Regions from separate parts of the Lactobacillus sp. UMNPBX6 genome, predicted to be linked through region 3. Evidence: predicted binding sites of a transcription regulator. Region 3 holds the regulator's gene; each other region holds the start of a gene.
The links. Region 3 encodes HrcA, which represses chaperone genes, less so after heat shock. Its sites were predicted from a motif close to TTAGCACTCNNNNNNNNNGAGTGCTAA; they were not measured.
Positions count from the first base shown of each region.

Region 1 (6,349 bases), on a different contig from region 3:
TCGGCACTCGCTTGCAATCTTGCTAGCGTTTCGCTGCGTGATTCACGTGCAATCCGTTGAATTCGTTGAATATCAACATTTGAATGTTTTTTGCTCGCTGGTTTTAACATTCTTCAGTTCCTCTCATTCAATAGACAAGCAAACAAAAAAGTCACCTGCTATTTCTGCAGGTGACTTGCACGCCAAACAAGGCTTTTGTCATACTCGTCGTTCAGTTTTAACACTACGTGACGTAAGCACATGCTAGCTATCTGGATCTCGCCTTAAGTCGACGACACCTATTTAACCCGTTGGCATCTCTGGATGTTTCTGGGCGATAGCGTGTGTTCACGTAGGAGTCTCACCTAACAGTTTCACTTACTATGTCTACAAAAAGTTTAAGGACTTAATTCAAATAAGTCAAGTTGCCTATTTGTGCAAATTGGAGCTATGATGTCCGAATCTTCTAAGCATATATATTATTCCCATAATTAAGAATGCTAAAGCTAATGCAATTGGCAGTACTACTCGATGGGGATGGGAAATTTTATCCTGTTCACTTTGCGATAAATCATATTTATCAAGAGCATACTGATATTGTTGATCTACTTTAGTTGCACAGGCCCGAAAAACGAACCGCAAACCTTTGTTAAAAGTAGCATTATTATGGCTGCGAAGTCGATCTACTTCAGCGCGAAGAATATTCGATCTCGTATCAGCAGTAAAAGCTCCATGTAAGTCTTTGCTTGAAAAGATTTGCACATTGCGCTTCTTTTCTTTTTGACCTACCACAATAAAAACAGTACGTTTAGAATGATTTAACGCCTTTGGTGTTAAATTCTTGAGTTTCTTTACTGTAATTACTGCTATTTGCGGTTGCTCTTTAGTCTGCAAATAACGATTATTCTTTTCTTTAATTAAAGTCTTAGTCTCTTTGTCTAAAATATGGACATGATCTTCAATATTAGGTTGCACAAATCCTGTCATCGTCATAAAGACGGCTAACAGGCCAAATAACCAAATAAATCTAGTTTTCATCTTCTTCAAGTTTATGAGCCAAGCTTTCCACATATTTCCGATCGATTTTAATTTGCTCATATAGTACCCCGCAATCATGAAGCAACTGCATTGCTAACGGATTATCACGATAATCAAAGTAATAATTGATTTTCTTTACACCGGCTTGAAGCAAAGACTTGCAGCAATTATAACAAGGGAAATGAGTCACATATATTTCCGTATCATCAGTTGATACGCCAAATTTAGCACATTGGATGATCGCGTTCATTTCGGAATGAATAGTTCGAACACAGTGCCCATCTACCATTTGATGACCTACCTCATCACAATGTGGTTGTCCGGATACCGATCCATTATACCCCGTGCCAATAATACGATTATCTTTAACCAAAACACTACCAACTAGAGCTCTGTTGCAGGTGGAGCGCTGAGCTATCACTAGTGCCTGCATCATGAAATATTGTTTCCAAGGAATTCGATCGTGCATGAACTTACCTCTGCTTATTCTTATCTATTCTTAAAGTAGTTCAAACCAATAGCATCACGAACTTGTTCTAAGGTTTCATTAGCTACTGTATTTGCCTTCTTTGAACCTTCTAAAAGCATTTCATAAATTGCATCCTCATCTTGAGCGTACTTTTCACGGCGTTCACGAATAGGTGCAAGTTCTGCTTCAAGTACTTTGTTTAAGTAACGTTTAATTTTAACATCGCCTAACCCGCCTTTTTGGTATTCTGCCTTAAGTTCTGCTACCTTATCCTTATCTGGATCAAAGACATCAAGGTAAGTAAAGACAGTGTTACCTTCAACCTTACCTGGATCTTCAACGTGAATATGATTTGGATCGGTGTACATTGACATAACTTTCTTTTGAACGGTCTTAGCATCATCTGACAAATAAATGCAGTTACCAAGTGATTTAGACATCTTAGCATTACCATCAAGACCTGGAAGACGACCAGAACCCTTTGGTGGGAAGTAGCCCTTTGGTTCAACCAAAATATCAGTGTTGTAAACACGGTTAAAGGTTCTTACAATCTCACGAGTTTGTTCAAGCATTGGTTCTTGGTCATCCCCAACAGGAACGATAGTAGCCTTAAAAGCAGTAATATCTGCAGCTTGAGAAACTGGGTAATTTAAGAAGCCAACTGGGATTGAATCTTTGAAATCCTTTTGCTTAATTTCAGTCTTAACAGTTGGGTTTCTTTCAAGACGTGCTACAGTTACTAAGTCCATGTAGTAAGAAGTTAATTCAAACAAAGCTGGAATTTGTGATTGAACATAAATTGTTGATTTACTTGGATCAATGCCTACAGCTAAGTAGTCTAATGCTACTTGAATTAAACTGTTACGAATCTTTTCTGGGTTACGAGCATTATCTGTCAACGCTTGAGTATCAGCAATCATGATATAAGGATCGTACTTGCCAGAATTTTGCAATTTTACTCTATTTTTAAGTGAGCCAATATAGTGACCAATGTGAAGTTTGCCAGTTGGACGATCACCGGTTAATAAAATTTCTTTTGCCATAACTTCTACTCTTTTCTAATTTTATTTTATACTCTTTGCTTTTTTATTTTATTTCTTATGTTAATGACCTAATTTTAACAAAATTTAAGCTATGATTAAACTATCACCAATGAAAGGAAACAAGACATGTGTAATCACTTTCGGATACCCGATTTAATGCAAATAAAAAAATATCTGACTGAAGACCTCGCTTTACCATTAACCGATCCAAAAATCGAAATAAAGCAACAAGATATTTTTCCAAATCAAACTGCGCCAGTCTTGCTCTATCAAGACAATAAATTGCAGCTCGTCAATAAAAACTGGGGCTATCCTAGTCCAGTAGATTCCAAAAAGCCGATGTTTAACGCCAGAATAGAGCGTTTTTATGAAAATAAGCCTTCTATGTGGGATCGTTCTTTTGCTAGACAACGCTGTTTAATTTTAAGTAGCGATTTTTTTGAATATGCTAAAACTACATACCAAGGAGCTAATGGCAAAAAATATCATGAACGCTACCGCTTTAAAACGGCTAATCCCATCACATTAATTGCAGGGATTTATGATCAAAATAATTTTTCTATGGTTACTACCGCTCCTAATAAAGACATAGCTCCCATTCATAACCGCATGCCACTAATCATTGAACCTGGCGAACTGCGTAGATGGCTTTTTCAAAACTTTACCAGTTTGGTTGATCGCAGCAATATTGACCTAAAAGTACAAAAAGAGCCACATCAAAAATAATTGGTTTATTAATTAAAAGCATGATAGAATAAAGAAGTATCGCGGGTATAGTTAAATGGTAGAACGACAGCTTCCCAAGCTGTAGATGCGGGTTCGATTCACGCTATCCGCTTTTTTTGTACAAAAAACGGATGAGATTTTTTCTCATCCGTTTATTTTTTACGCCATGATAACGGTTAAAATGCCACTAATGATAGCCAAATAAATCGGCATCCAGAGCGTTTGTGTATAAAGATAACTCCAGGCAAATAGCCCGCCATAGATAATCTCAATCACAATCAACAAAAGTGAACTTTGAAAGTTTAACAAACTAAAAATAATTCCTGAAACAATGATTCCTGTTACTGCAACTTGAGTAGTACTTCTGCGAAAAGCATAATTAAACAAAAATCCTGTTGCAAGGAATTCTTGCAGAATTGGTAAGATAATTCCTTGTACTAAGATCAAAAACCAAAACATGTCAACTGATTCATTTTTTAAATAAATCAATTGAAAGTCATAATGTGGAATCTTTTCATATGCTTGTAAATACGATATAAGAATTCGAGTAGCCGTGATTGCCAAAGTAAGCAACATTACCGTAGAAAAACTGCCTAGCCATGGTAATTTAAAATCTCGAGCAAAAAAACGTTGTTCGCGATTAAAGCGATAAACATAAAATAATAAAATCATTGCTGCAACAAGGCAAAACAAAATCAAATCCCAAACATGCAATGGCGTCTTCCTAGTCACTAGCTTAACGACTGCAAAGACGATAACATACCCTACCAAGTACACTGCATAGCGGATAACGTTTCCCTCTCTCGATTCTGGCGTATTCAAAATTTTCACTCCTACTCTGGATTGTATCCTACAAAATCAATATTATACCAAAAAAATACAGTTTATTAAATACAGATAGGGCGTCCGCTTACTTCACTTCTACAATAGTCACCTTATATTCTCCAGCTGGGGCTTCGACTGTGGCAACGATACCTGCCTCTTGCTTCATAATTGCTTGACCTAAAGGTGAATCAAAGGAGATTTTGCCATCGGCCAAATCCGCCTCCATCCGTCCGACGATCTTATATTCTTCTGTTTCATCATCATCAAATTTAAGAACTACGGTCTTACCCAAATCTACTTTGCCATCATCCTTAGTTTCGACAATTTCTGCGTACTTTAATTGCTTACCTAAATAACGCAGACGACTCTGCAAGTGTCCAAGGTCCCTTTTAGCCTCTGTATATTCAGTATTTTCTGATAAATCGCCTAGAGCTCGCGCAGCTTGTAAAATCTTTATTCTGCGAGGACGATCTTTCTTTAAACGTGCAATTTCATCTTCAATTTGTTTATAGCCTTCTGGCGTCATTTTTTGAAAATATACCATGATTTAACACCTTATCAATTCGTTCATTCATTTTTCTTTTTAATTATACAAAAGTTATCCACAAGTGTTAAACGTTGATTTACTAAAGTTTTTATTCATAAATTAGCACTATATACTTTCAAGTGCTAAATAGTTTAATTTATTTTGAAACTGACTACAATAATCAGTGTAAGGAAAAAAACGAGTCCTTACGAATTAAAGAGCAAATAAAAATTGAAAGGAAGTTTTCAATATGGCAAACGATATGATGAATCGTCGCAATGATATGATGGATGCAATGAACGACTGGTTTGGTTTCCCAAGAAACTTCTTTGATGACACTGAAATTGAAAACATCATGCAATCAGATGTTGCCGAAACAGACAAAGACTATACCGTTAAGATCGATATGCCTGGTATGAACAAAGAGGACATCAACGTTAACTACAAAGATGGTCTTTTAACAGTTGCTGGCAGCAGAAAATCATTTAAGGATACAAGTGACAAGGATAAGAACATTATTCATAAAGAAAGAAGCGAAGGTCGCATTTCAAGAAGCTATAGATTACCAAATATAGTTGCAAGTGAGATCCATGCAAAGTATGATAATGGTGTATTGACTATCATCTTGCCAAAGCAAAATGCTGGTGATGATAGCAATTCTATCCATATTGATTAATTTATTAGATTAAGCAAGAGGTCTAATAAGTTACGGATATAATTCTCTGAAGCGAGTTCATGATTGAACCCGCTTTTATTTTGGCTTAAAATAGACTTAATTTAAGAAAAAATTAAAAATGAGAAAAGGAGATTTTTTTAATGGCTCATGAATTAACTGTGCAGGAACTGGAAAAGTTTTCTGCCGATTTTAATAAAAATCCTAAAAACGAAGTCGTTGCTCGTGCTGCTCAACGTAGCGGTGTACTTGAAGCTTCTTACAATGACCGCGTTCAAAGCGAATTAACCCGCGTTTTTTCAACTGAACTTGATACTGATAATGTTACCAACCAAAAGCACTCAGGTCGTTGCTGGTTATTTGCCACATTAAACGTTTTACGTCATGAATTCGGCAAGAAATACAAGGCAAAGGATTTTACTTTCTCACAAGCTTACAACTTCTTCTGGGACAAGATTGAACGTGCCAACATGTTCTACAACCGTATTTTGGACAGTGCTGACATGCCACTTGATTCTCGCCAAGTTAAAAGTGATTTAGACTTTGCTGGTGCAGATGGTGGTCAATTCCAAATGGCTGCTGCATTAGTTGAAAAATACGGTGTTGTTCCTTCATACGCTATGCCTGAAACTTTCAACACTAACGATACTACTGGCTTTGCGACTGCATTAGGCGACAAGCTTAAGAAAGATGCTTTGGTTCTTCGTCACCTTAAGCAATATGGTAAAGACGATGAAATCGAAAAGACCCGTGAAAAGTTCTTGAGCGAAGTTTACCAAATGACTGCTATTGCCGTAGGTGAACCACCTAAGAAATTTGACCTTGAATACCGTGACGACGACAAGAAGTATCACTTAGAAAAAGACTTAACTCCACTTGAATTCTTGCACAAGTACATGGGCGACGTTGACTTTGACGACTACGTTGTTTTAACTAACGCTCCAGATCACGAATATGGCAAGCTTTATGGTTTACCAGCAGAAGACAACGTTTCTGGTTCACTCAGAATTAAGCTTTTGAACGTGCCAATGGAATACTTGACCGCTGCTTCAATTGCCCAATTAAAGGAT
Region 1 covers NZ_PCZD01000023.1:19,247-25,595, forward strand. Annotated here, with positions in the region: gene mgtA (magnesium-translocating P-type ATPase) at 1-110, opposite strand, end outside; M-box (ykoK) riboswitch at 196-359, opposite strand; gene CP357_RS05250 (TPM domain-containing protein) at 409-1,017, opposite strand; gene CP357_RS05255 (deaminase) at 1,007-1,486, opposite strand; gene trpS (tryptophan--tRNA ligase) at 1,507-2,529, opposite strand; gene CP357_RS05265 (SOS response-associated peptidase family protein) at 2,656-3,255, shown strand; tRNA gene CP357_RS05270 (tRNA-Gly) at 3,297-3,367, shown strand; gene CP357_RS05275 (CPBP family intramembrane glutamic endopeptidase) at 3,415-4,077, opposite strand; gene greA (transcription elongation factor GreA) at 4,166-4,624, opposite strand; gene CP357_RS05285 (Hsp20/alpha crystallin family protein) at 4,857-5,282, shown strand; gene CP357_RS05290 (C1 family peptidase) at 5,423-6,349, shown strand, end outside.
Region 1: CP357_RS05285 (Hsp20/alpha crystallin family protein) is a predicted target of HrcA. The motif match lies at 4,727-4,753, and genes of this name have one in related genera.

Region 2 (6,349 bases), on a different contig from region 3:
CAGCTTCACCACACATACCACACCAAATACCATTTTCATGAGCAGAATCAATAGTGTGCTTAATCAAACGAAGTACTGATGGGTTATATGGTTGGTACAAGTATGATAGGTTATCGTTACCACGGTCAGCAGCCATAGTGTATTGGATCAAGTCGTTAGTACCAATTGAGAAGAAGTCAACTTCCTTAGCGAATTGATCTGCTAAAACAGCAGCTGCAGGAACTTCGATCATCATACCAACTTGCAAGTCGTCACCGATCTTAACGCCCTTTTCAACAAGCTTTTGCTTTTCATCATTTAAGATAGCCTTAGCTTGACGAAGTTCAGCCAATGTACCAATCATTGGGAACATAATACCAAGCTTACCGTATGCTGATGCACGAAGCAAAGCTCTTAATTGGGTACGGAAAATCTTTTCGTTCTTAAGTGAAAGACGAATAGCACGTACACCTAAGAATGGGTTCATTTCATCTGGCAGGTCCCAGTAATCTAGATGCTTGTCACCACCAATATCCATTGTTCTGATGATAACTTGCTTGCCGTTCATGCCTTCGATAACTTTCTTGTAAGCTTCGAATTGATCATCTTCAGTTGGGAAGTTTGATGAATCCATGTACAAGAATTCAGTTCTGTACAAACCAACAGCTTCTGCACCGTTTTCATGTACACCTGGCATATCATTAGGAGTACCGATGTTGGCTGCAATAGTAAATTGCTTACCATCGGCAGTTACTGAAGGTTCATCCTTCAATTTCTTCCATTCAGCCTTTTGCTTTAAGAAAGCTTCACCCTTCTTCTTGTAGTCAGCTACTTGATCATCACTAGGATCAATAATAGCTACACCATCAAGACCATCATCAATTAACATGTCGCCGTTCTTAACGTCCTTAGTAATTGAATCAGTACCAACTACAGCTGGTAATTCAAGTGAACGTGCCATGATTGCTGAGTGAGCAGTACGACCACCAATATCAGTAATAAAGCCCTTAACGTATTTCTTGTTAAGTTGTGCAGTATCACTTGGAGTCAAATCATGAGCAACAACGATTACTTCATGGTCAATTGAAGCTGGGTTTGGTAATTCCTTACCAAGTAAGTGAGCCATAATACGCTTAGAAACATCGCGTACATCGGCAGCACGTTCTTGCATGTAAGGATTATCAGTCATACTTTCAAAAATTTGGATGAACTTTTGTGCAGTTTCATCTAATGCAGCTTCTGCATTGATCTTTGAATCCTTAATTTCATTCTCAATGGCACCAGTAAATTCTGGATCATTCAAAATCATTAAGTGAGCTTCAAAAACTTGAGATTCTTCTTCACCCAAGCTCTTCTTGGCAACATCACGAATCTTTTCAACTTCAGTAGTTGAAGTCTTAATAGCATCCTTGTAACGAGCTACTTCAGCTTCAACATCATCAACTGAAGACTTTGAAAATGAAAGATCAGGCTCCACAAGAAGATATGCTGGAGCAATGGCAATACCATCACTAGCAGCAATTCCTTTTAAAGTCTTGGTCATTATTCAGCTAAACCTTCTTTTTTCATAGTGTCAGCAATTGCGTCCAATGCGTCTTTTTCATCGTCACCTTCAGCAGTGATAGTAACATCAGCATTTTGGCCAACACCAAGTGACATAACACCCATGATTGACTTCAAGTTTACTGACTTGCCGTTGTATTCCAAGTTAACATCTGAACCGAACTTTGAAGCAGCTTGTACTAAAAGAGTAGCTGGACGTGCATGAATACCTGTTTCTGCAATAATATGAAAATCGCGTTTTTCCATTATAAATATCTCCTTTAAATTGAAAAAATTAAACTGGTAATAAATACCCATTCAGGTATTAGATTATCATGTTTTTACAGTTTAGACAACAATAATGTAACAGTTTACATTATTCAATCGTCAGTGTTCGTAGCGGTATATACAATAGCACCGCCTCTTTCAGCTCTGCCGGTAATATATTGTCTTTTACCATAATTTCTAATAGTTTTCTGTAAATCAAAGGCATCTTCGGGCTCTACCTTATATTCTTTAAGCTCTCCAGACACCAATTGATCTAAAATCTTTTGATAATCCAAGAATATCACCACACTTTTTAAATTTTATAATTTTTTCATTATTTATTCTACTATTTATGTTAATTTTTCAAAAATATTATTATTTTATGTGCTTCTTACATTAAGTAAGAAATGTAAAGCTTAGCACTTGACTACTAAGAGTGCTAATAATATAATTTTGTTACAACTTAAATGAAAGGCGGTCATGTATTTTGCTTTGTCAAAATTGTCATAAACGGCCAGCCTCCATTCACCTCTTTACTAAGGTAAATGGCCAAAGCCGAGAAATTGATTTATGTCAACAATGCTATCAAGAATTAAGAAATCAACAAGGAAATCTAGAAAATATGAATAATAACAATGAATTTTTTGGCGACTTTGATGATTTATTCAACGCTTTAAACGGAAATAACAACAATGCCGCAAATAATATGAACGGAAATAATCCAAGAATGCAAATGGGCGGAGGAAATGGTAACGGCAATCAAGGTGGTAAAAGTCTCCTTGACCAATACGGTACTGATTTAACTGCTCTTGCTAAAAAAGGAAAAATCGATCCAGTTATCGGACGTGATAAAGAAATCGCTCGTGTAATTGAGATTTTAAATAGAAGAACTAAAAACAACCCTGTTTTAATCGGTGAAGCAGGTGTTGGTAAAACAGCCGTAGTTGAAGGATTAGCACAAGAAATCGTTGATGGTTCTGTCCCAGCTAAATTACAAAATAAAAGAATCATATCATTAAATGTAGTTTCACTTGTTCAAGGTACTGGAATTCGTGGTCAATTTGAACAACGGATGGAGCAATTAATCAAAGAATTACAACAAAGTGATGACATCATTTTATTCATTGATGAAATTCACGAAATTGTTGGTGCGGGTAATGCTGAAGGCGGTATGGATGCTGGTAACATCATCAAACCAGCCTTAGCTCGTGGTGAACTCCAATTAGTTGGTGCTACTACTATCAAGGAATATCGCGACATTGAAAAAGATTCTGCTTTAGCACGTAGATTCCAACCCGTTGAAGTAAAAGAACCTTCTATTGATGAAACTATTAGGATTCTGAAAGGTATTCAACAACGCTACGAAGATTACCACCACGTTCATTATACAGATGATGCAATTGAAGCAGCTGCTAAATTATCAGCTCGTTACATTCAAGACAGATTTTTACCTGACAAAGCCATTGACTTGTTAGATGAAGCTGGTTCAAGAATGAACTTAACTATTCCTTATATTGATAAGGATAAAATGCAAGAAAGAATCAATGCAGCTGAGCAACTAAAAGAAGAAGCCTTAAAGAATGAAGATTACGAAAAGGCAGCCTACTACCGCGACCAAATCGAAAAATACGAAAAAGTTAAAGATCAAAAGGTAGATCCAGACAAGTCTCCAGTTATCACCAACAAGATTATGAATAAGATTGTTGAAGAAAAGACTGGCATCCCTGTTGGTGATATTCAAAAGCAAGAAGAAAATCAATTGCAAAACTTAGCCAGTGACTTAAAGGCTCATATCATTGGTCAAGATAAGGCAGTTGAAAAAGTGGCTCGTGCAATTCGTCGTAATAGAATCGGCTTTAACAAATCAGGTCGCCCAATTGGTTCTTTCCTCTTCGTAGGACCAACTGGTGTTGGTAAGACTGAGCTTGCCAAACAATTAGCTAAGCAAATGTTCGGTTCAGAAGATGCCATGATTCGTTTCGATATGTCTGAATACATGGAACAATATTCTGTATCTAAGTTGATTGGTTCAGCTCCTGGTTATGTTGGCTACGAAGAAGCTGGTCAATTGACTGAACAAGTTCGTCACAACCCATACAGCTTGATTTTGCTTGACGAAATTGAAAAAGCTCACCCAGACGTTTTGAACCTCTTCTTGCAAATCTTAGATGATGGTCGTTTGACTGATTCACAAGGTAGAACTGTTTCATTCAAAGATACAATCATCATCATGACTTCTAACGCAGGTCAAGGCATCAAGAATGCTAGCGTTGGTTTCGCTGCTGAAAATGAAGACGAAAGTAATGAATCAGCTAGAAACAACATGAGTCAATTCTTCAAGCCTGAATTCCTTAACCGTCTTGATGACGTCATTGAATTCAACGAATTGACTAAACCTGACTTACTTAAGATTGTTGACTTGATGCTTGCTAACACCAACAACATGGTTAAGGATCAAGGTTTGTACATTGATGTTACCGACGCAGCTAAAGATAAATTAGTTGAAGATGGATTCAACCCTGCTTTAGGTGCTCGTCCACTTCGTCGAACAATTCAAGAAGAAATCGAAGATAACGTTGCAGACTTCAAGCTTGATCACACTGATAGCAAGAATCTTAAGGCAGATGTTGTCGATAATAAGATCGTTATTAGCGATGAAAACACAGCTGAGTAATTACGCCAATTAATAATTCAAAAAAGATTCTGCGATTAATAATCAGTAGCATCTTTTTATTTAATTTAATAAAAATAAAAAGATGCTTCTTAATTTGATGTATACTAAATTTAAGTTATAAAAACTAAAAGAAACAGGTGAAATTCATGCATTTAATCGATGTAACTAACAACTATTCTAACTTGGTTCACAGTCAGCTCAATACTACCGATGCTAATTACGTTAAAGTATATTCATTAGGAAATACTTCAGTAATTTATACCGAAAGCAAAAATGCAATCGGCATTGCACTTGAAAACCATGATCGCCGTGTCCGTGAAGATGAAATTGAATTTGTCATCAAACGATTAATCAAAGATTACGATTCTTCATATACTTTAACCGTTGACAAGAGCCGTCACGTCATTGAAATTCACGTCGACAAGTAAATTAAATAAATTTAATCACAAAAATAAGCGTCTAGAGGATTTATTTCCTAGACGCTTATTTTTTATTAAAGCTTTTCCGTTAATTTAACATCCGGATACTTGTCGTGGAAGAATCGTTCTGCAAATTCATTCTCAAACAAGAACAATGGATTGCCATAACGGTCTTTTACTAGAAGATTACGGCTGTTAGACATACGAGGATCAAGTTGCTCTGGATCAATCCAACGCGCAACTCTATGTCCAATACTATTCATCTCAACTTCTGAATTATATTCATTCTTCATTCTGAATTGGAAGACTTCAAATTGCAATTGACCAACCGCACCTAAAATATATTCATCGGTTTGGTAATTACGGTAAAGCTGAATAGCACCTTCTTGAACCAACTGATTCATTCCCTTGTGGAATGACTTTTGCTTCATCACATTCTTAGCAGTTACCCGCATAAACAATTCTGGAGTAAATTCTGGAAGTGGTGGATAAACGATTTTACGTTTACCTGAATAAATACTGTCTCCAATTTGGAAGTTACCAGTATCGTACAAACCAACAATATCTCCAGCTACGGCATCTGAAACTTGCACACGTTCACTAGACATAAATTCAGTTGCATTATTCAAACGGATTGGCTTACCTGTTCTTGCTAAAGTAACATCCAATCCTTTTTTAAATTCACCACTACCAACACGGACAAATGCGATTCGATCACGGTGGTGAGGATTCATGTTAGCCTGAATCTTAAAGACAAAGCCTGAGAATTCCGGATCTTCTGGACTAAGTTCTTCATCCCCATTAACAGTATGACTTTCAGGAGCCGGTGCTAAATCAACGAAACTATTTAAGAATGTTTCTACACCAAAATTGGTTAAAGCTGAACCGAAGAAGACTGGAGTTTGATCACCCAAAGCAATTTTTTCAGGATCAAATTTATTACCAGCTTCTTTAACCAATTCAATTTCATCAAGAGTATCTTGGAATTGAGGATCTTGACTCAATGGTTCGCTATCAGGCAAAGTACCATCTTCATTCAATGGTAAGAAACGGTCTGCGCCATCTTTGCGGTACAATTCAACGCGATTATTAGCAATATCATACAATCCTTTTAAAGTTTGACCAGAACCAATCGGCCAGTCCATTGCTACACCTTCAATGCCGAGCAAATCTTCAAGTTCAGCAATCAAATCAAGTGGTGGTCGACCATCACGGTCTAACTTGTTCATAAAAGTAAAAATCGGAATACCACGTTTTTTAACAACTTTAAATAGTTTCTTAGTTTGTGGTTCGATACCCTTTGCAGAGTCAATTACCATGACAGCAGCATCCACCGCCATTAAAGTACGATAGGTATCTTCTGAGAAATCTTGGTGTCCTGGTGTATCCAAGATATTGATTCTCTTGCCCTTGTACTCAAACTGCATAACGGAACTAGTAACTGAAATACCACGCTTTTTTTCAATTT
Region 2 covers NZ_PCZD01000032.1:6,204-12,552, reverse strand. Annotated here, with positions in the region: gene ptsP (phosphoenolpyruvate--protein phosphotransferase) at 1-1,522, opposite strand, end outside; gene CP357_RS06405 (phosphocarrier protein HPr) at 1,522-1,788, opposite strand; gene CP357_RS06400 (hypothetical protein) at 1,902-2,084, opposite strand; gene CP357_RS06395 (ATP-dependent Clp protease ATP-binding subunit) at 2,276-4,462, shown strand; gene CP357_RS06390 (DUF1827 family protein) at 4,609-4,890, shown strand; gene CP357_RS06385 (peptide chain release factor 3) at 4,956-6,349, opposite strand, start outside.
Region 2: CP357_RS06395 (ATP-dependent Clp protease ATP-binding subunit) is a predicted target of HrcA. The motif match lies at 2,205-2,231, and genes of this name have one in related genera.

Region 3 (6,349 bases):
TGGCTAAAGTCTGCGCTTGCACACCTTGAGAAGCATCAACAACCATTAAAGCACCTTCACAGGCTGCAAGTGATCTTGAGACTTCGTAAGAGAAGTCTACGTGCCCAGGTGTATCAATTAAGTGGAAAATATAATCTTCTCCATCCTTAGCATGATATTTAACTTCAACGGAGTTCATCTTAATAGTAATACCACGTTGACGTTCAAGTGGCATGTCATCAAGCATTTGATTTTTAAGTTGGCGCTGACTTACTGTATCAGTTAATTCTAGAATTCTATCAGCGATCGTAGATTTACCATGGTCAATATGGGCAACTATGGCAAAATTACGAATATGCTTTTGATAATCTTTTAATTTTTCTAAATCCATAAATTTATTCACCCTTTACTATCCTTAATATTATAGCAAAGGTCCTTAATCTTATAAAACGAATAGATATACAAAAATGACATTGCCTGATGCAATGTCATTTTTCTTAATCTTCACCACTTAATTTGTCTTTAAGTCGTTCAAAAAATCCTTTTTCTTTTGGTGTAATATCTCCGCCACCATCATGAACAAAGTCAGTCAAATCTTGCTTTTGCTTTTCATTGATATGCTTTGGAATCACGATATTAATTGTAATAATTTGATCACCATTACCATTTCCGCGAAGATATGGTACACCCTGTCCGCGAAGAGTAAACTTCTTATTTGGTTGAGTACCAGCTGGAATAGTTAATTTTTGATCACCATGGACAGTTTTAACAGTAATTTCATCACCTAATGTAGCTTGAGCAAATGAAATTGGAACATCAGTATAAATGTTTTGACCACGACGTTGGAAAATCTTAGATGGTTTAATACGGTAATTAATATACAAATCACCGTAAGGTCCGCCGTTTATACCAGCCTCACCTTGGCCTTGATAGCGAAGTTGTTGGCCATTATCAATACCTGCTGGAATATCAACTTCAATAGTATTCTTTCCTTGAACAGTACCTTTACCACCACAAGTCTTACATGGGTGTTCAATGATTACACCGCGACCATGACATTTATCACAGATGGTTTGACGACGAATCATCCCTAACATAGATTGCTGAGTAACAGTCATATAACCTGTACCGTGACATTTATCACAGGTAATTGGGTGAGTGCCTTTTTCACAACCATTGCCGCCACAAGTACCACAGGTTTCACTACGAGTATAGCTAACTTGCGTCTTCTTGCCTTTAATCGCATCCATAAAGTCAATAGTCAAAGTATAGTCTAAATCTTGACCACGTTGTGGAGCAGTCGGATCTACTCTTTGTTGTCTTCCTTGACCAAAGATATCACCAAAAATGTCGCCAAAATCACCAAATCCAGAAGTATCAAATCCAGCACCGCCAAAGCCTTGGCCAGCGCCACCAAAACCACCTTGGCCATTTACACCAGCGGAGCCAAATTGATCATATTGTGCACGCTTTTGCTTATCATGCAAAACTTCATAAGCTTCGTTAACTTGTTTATATTTTTCTTCAGCACCAGGTTCATGGTTCAAATCTGGGTGATATTTTTTAGCTAACTTTCTATATGCTTTACTAATTTCTTGGTCACTGGCGTTACGATCTACGCCAAGCACTTTATAATAATCTTCTTGTGCCATTAATTGAACTCCTTATATTTTCAAAAGAAAAGAACTACTCAATGGGTAGTTCTTTTCTCCTTTTGTTTAATTATAAACCCATTACTTGTTTGGATCTACCTTATGGAATTCACCATCTTGGGCACCACCATTGTTACCACCTTGTGGGCCATTTTGTGGACCTTGAGGACCGGCTTGTGGGCCAGCTTGACCTGCAGCACCTTGTGCTCCACCGTTTTGTTGGTAAAGCTTAACTGCTAAATCTTGTGCAGCCTTTGATAAAGCATCCTTCTTTTCCTTCATTTCGTCCAAGTTGTTGTCCTTTTGAGCCTTCTTCAAAGCTTCAAGAGCATCTTCAACTGGCTTACGGTCACTATCAGAAAGCTTATCCTTAGTGTCCTTCAAAGTCTTATCAGTAGTAAAGATTAATTGATCAACTTCATTTCTAAGATCAACTTCTTCTTTACGCTTCTTGTCTTCTTCAGCATGTTCTTCAGCGTCTTTTTGCATACGCTTGATTTCTTCATCTGACAAACCGGATGAACTCTTAATAGTAATCTTTTGTTCCTTACCAGTACCCATATCCTTAGCAGATACATTTACGATACCGTTCTTATCGATATCGAAGGTAACTTGAATTTGTGGAACACCACGTGGTGCTGGTGGAATATCAGTTAATTCAAAGCGACCAAGGGTCTTATCATCTGCAGCCATTGGACGTTCACCTTGCAATACGTGGACATCTACTGCTGGTTGGTTATCTGCAGCAGTTGAGAAGATTTGACTCTTTGAAGTTGGGATAGTAGTGTTTCTGTCAATTAACTTAGTGAAGACACCACCCATGGTTTCAATACCAAGTGACAATGGAGTAACATCAAGCAAAACGATGTCCTTAACGTCACCTGAAATAACACCACCTTGGATAGCTGCACCTAAGGCAACAGCTTCGTCAGGGTTGATTGAGTGGTCGGGTTCTTTCCCAGCCCATTCCTTAACAGCCTTTTGAACTGCAGGAATACGGGTTGAACCACCGTTTAAGATAACCTTATCGATATCGTTTACAGTTAAACCAGCATCCTTTAATGCATTGTCAAATGGTACCTTAGTCTTTTCAACTAAGTCACTAGTCAATTCATCAAACTTAGCACGGGTAAGGTCAGCTTCAAGGTGTAATGGACCAGCTTCACCAGCAGAAATGAATGGAAGTGAAATGTGAGTTGAAGAAACACCTGACAAGTCTTTCTTAGCCTTTTCAGCAGCATCCTTCAAACGTTGCATAGCCATCTTGTCCTTAGACAAGTCAACGCCATTTTCATCCTTAAAGTTCTTGATCAACCAATCCATGATACGGTTATCAAAGTCATCACCACCAAGGTGAGTATCACCGTTAGTTGATAATACTTGGAAGACACCGTCACCTAATTGAAGAACGGAAACATCGAAAGTACCACCACCAAGGTCGTAAACTAAGACCTTTTCATCTTGGTCTTTGTTTAAACCGAAGGCTAATGCTGAAGCAGTAGGTTCGTTGATAATTCTTTGTACATTCAAACCAGCGATCTTACCAGCATCCTTAGTAGCTTGACGTTGTGCATCATTAAAGTAAGCAGGAACAGTGATAACTGCATCAGTTACCTTTTCACCTAAGTAATCTTCTGAGAACTTCTTGATGTATTGTAAAATAAATGCAGAAATTTCTTGTGGTGTGTATTCCTTGTCACCAACCTTAACCTTGTAATCTGCTTCACCCATGTGACGCTTAATTGAAACAATAGTGTTAGGGTTAGTAATAGCTTGACGCTTAGCTACTTCACCAACTTGAATTTCACCATCTTTAAAAGCTACTACAGATGGAGTAGTACGGTTACCTTCTGGGTTAGTAATAATCTTTGGTTCTTTACCTTCAAGAACTGCAACTGCTGAGTTAGTAGTTCCGAGGTCAATACCAATAACTTTTGACATGTATAAACTTCCTCTCCTATTGAGCAACTACAACCATTGCTGGTCTTAGTGTCCGATCTTTATATTGATATCCTTTTTGTAAAACCTGAACAACGTGATCTTTTTGATCATCATTTTCGGCTGCTACAGTTTGAACAGCTTGATGCAATGTCGGATCAAATTTTACGTCTTCAGCTTCAATCTCAACGATGCCATGTTCTTTCAATGCTTTAGCTAATGAATCAAGCGTCATCTTAACGCCCTTCTTCAGTTGCTTGGAAACATCATCATCGGCTTCTACGCTTAAAGCTCTCTCCAAATTGTCTACAGCAGGCAAAATATCTTTAGCTAAGCTTTGAGATTCATACTTAATAAGTTGAGCTCTTTCTTTTGAATAGCGATTTTGCATATTTTGAATTTCTGCTTCGCTACGAAGATACTTATCTTCAAGCTCCTTATTCTTATCTTTTAAATCAGCCAATTCTTTAGCTAATTTTTCATCATGTTTATCATTTTTTGCTTCCTTACCTTCAGTTGCCTTTTTCTTAACATCCTTAGGTGTTGAAGCATTTTCTTTTTCATCTAAATTCTTTTCACTAGGAAACTCTTCTTTACTCACGGCTAACCTCCTCTATTATTGAAATTTACCGTAATAATCAAGTAACTTCTTGGCTAATTCATTTCTGAAGTATTCTAGAAGCCCTATCATTTGAGAATACGGCATATTTGTTGGCCCAAGTAAAGCTATTGTTCCTTTACCATGGGAGCCGACACTATATTCAGCTGTCAGCAAACTATAATTTTTTAATAAATCATTCGGCAATTCAGATCCTAACTTTACCTTAACTGGGTATTTTTCAGTCTTAGGATCAGCCTTAATATTCATCAAATTAGAAAACAAATTATCTCGATCAATTAATTCATAGAGTGAACGTATATCATTTACATTATTCTCAGTTGTATTGTTCAATAGATTAATTTGTCCATCAACATACATCTGCTCACTAGCCGCATCTTTTAACACGTCTTCAACTAAGCTAAATAATTCGTTAGCATGATCACTACCTAATTCGTTTTTAGCAAGTTCACTTAGCAATGAAACATTAATTTCCTTTAAACTCTTGCCAACTAATTGGTCATTAATCATTCGAACCGCTTTTTCAATTTCTTCACCATGAATATTATGTGGTAAAGCATAAACTTGATTTTGGACATTGCCATCACTCGTCACTAGAATTGCCATCACTTGTCTAGAAGACAGGGGAACAATCCTAAAACCTGTAATTTTAACATCCCTACTCTCAGGTCCTTCAGCAAAAGCAGTGTAATTAGTTAAATCAGATAAAATGCGTGCTGCTTCTTGTACGATTTCATTCACCTGATGAAAAGGTCGATCTAATTGTGTCCCAATCGTGTTATAAACAGACTCTGGCAACTGAAGCGGTTCAACTAAATTATCAAGATAATAACGATATCCATCACTTGACGGAATTCTTCCGCTAGAAGAGTGTGTCTTCTCAATTAAGCCTTGATCTTCTAGGACCGCCATTTCATTTCGAATAGTAGCGCTTGATACTTTAATTGGTAACTGCTTCATCACCGTCTTAGAGCCAACAGGCTCATGCGTTTGTGTGAAGTCTGTAATAATTGTTTTTAAAATAAGCTCTTGACGCTCGGTCAACATAATAATCGCCCTCACTTTTAGCACTCGTAATTCTCAGGTGCTAACAATTAATATGATACTATAAATTAGCAGAAAAACAAGAGGAGTGCTAAAATTTCTTCAAATTATTTTAAAAAATAAAAACTGAAGAACTTCGTTCAAAATTGCTAAGTTCTTCAGCTTCTCGTTACGCATTACTTCGTGCTTCTTGTGCAAAATAATGTTCAATTTCTATTTGGTCTTTCTCTAATTGTTTTTTCAATTCTTCAAGGCCGCTAAATTTAATTTCGCCTCTAGTATATTTATACCATTTAATTTTTATTGGCTGATCATAAATATCCTGTTTAAAATTAAATATATATGATTCAATAAAAATTTGTTCAGGTTGGCCAATCGTTACATTATAACCGACACTAGTCATAGATTCATACCACTTTCCAGCTACCTGCGTTTTAGTGGCATATACTCCTATTTTCGGAATTACCTTATGACTAGCCCAAACTAAATTAGCTGTTGGGAAGCCTAATTTATGGCCATTTCTTTTACCATGACCAACGATCCCGCTCATCACATAATGGTGACCCATTAATTGAAAAGCTAATTCCATCTTACCTTCCCTAATTGCCTGTCTAATTTCAGTTGAACCTATTTTTTTACCATTAAAAATCTGCTTAGGCATAACGACAATTTCAAATCTATCCTTCGCAAATTTTGGTAAATTCTTCATATTAGCAGTCTCTTTAGGACCATATGTATAATCAAATCCAGCTACTACTGTATCTGCATTGAGTTTAATTATTACATTATCTACAAAATTCTGTGCATCTATCTCGCTAAACTTTTTAGTAAATGGCATTACGGCTAGATAATCTACACCTAGTTCTGCCATTTTATCTGCCTTTTCATCTAAAGTTTCTAAATACTTAAAGTCTTTTTTGGCAGCATAAATTTCCTTCGGATGACGATCAAAAGTTAATACTACTAATGGTAATTTCTTTTGATCAGCTATTTTTTTGGCTTTATTGATTAAGCGTTGATGACCTAAATGAACGCCGTCAAAAAAACCTAAGGCTAGAATAGTTTTTGAAGATATGATATTTTCGCTAACTGGATAAGTTAAATGAATGATTTTCAC
Region 3 covers NZ_PCZD01000001.1:53,120-59,468, reverse strand. Annotated here, with positions in the region: gene lepA (translation elongation factor 4) at 1-370, opposite strand, end outside; gene dnaJ (molecular chaperone DnaJ) at 477-1,631, opposite strand; gene dnaK (molecular chaperone DnaK) at 1,713-3,572, opposite strand; gene grpE (nucleotide exchange factor GrpE) at 3,589-4,170, opposite strand; gene hrcA (heat-inducible transcriptional repressor HrcA) at 4,186-5,235, opposite strand; gene ribF (riboflavin biosynthesis protein RibF) at 5,402-6,349, opposite strand, start outside.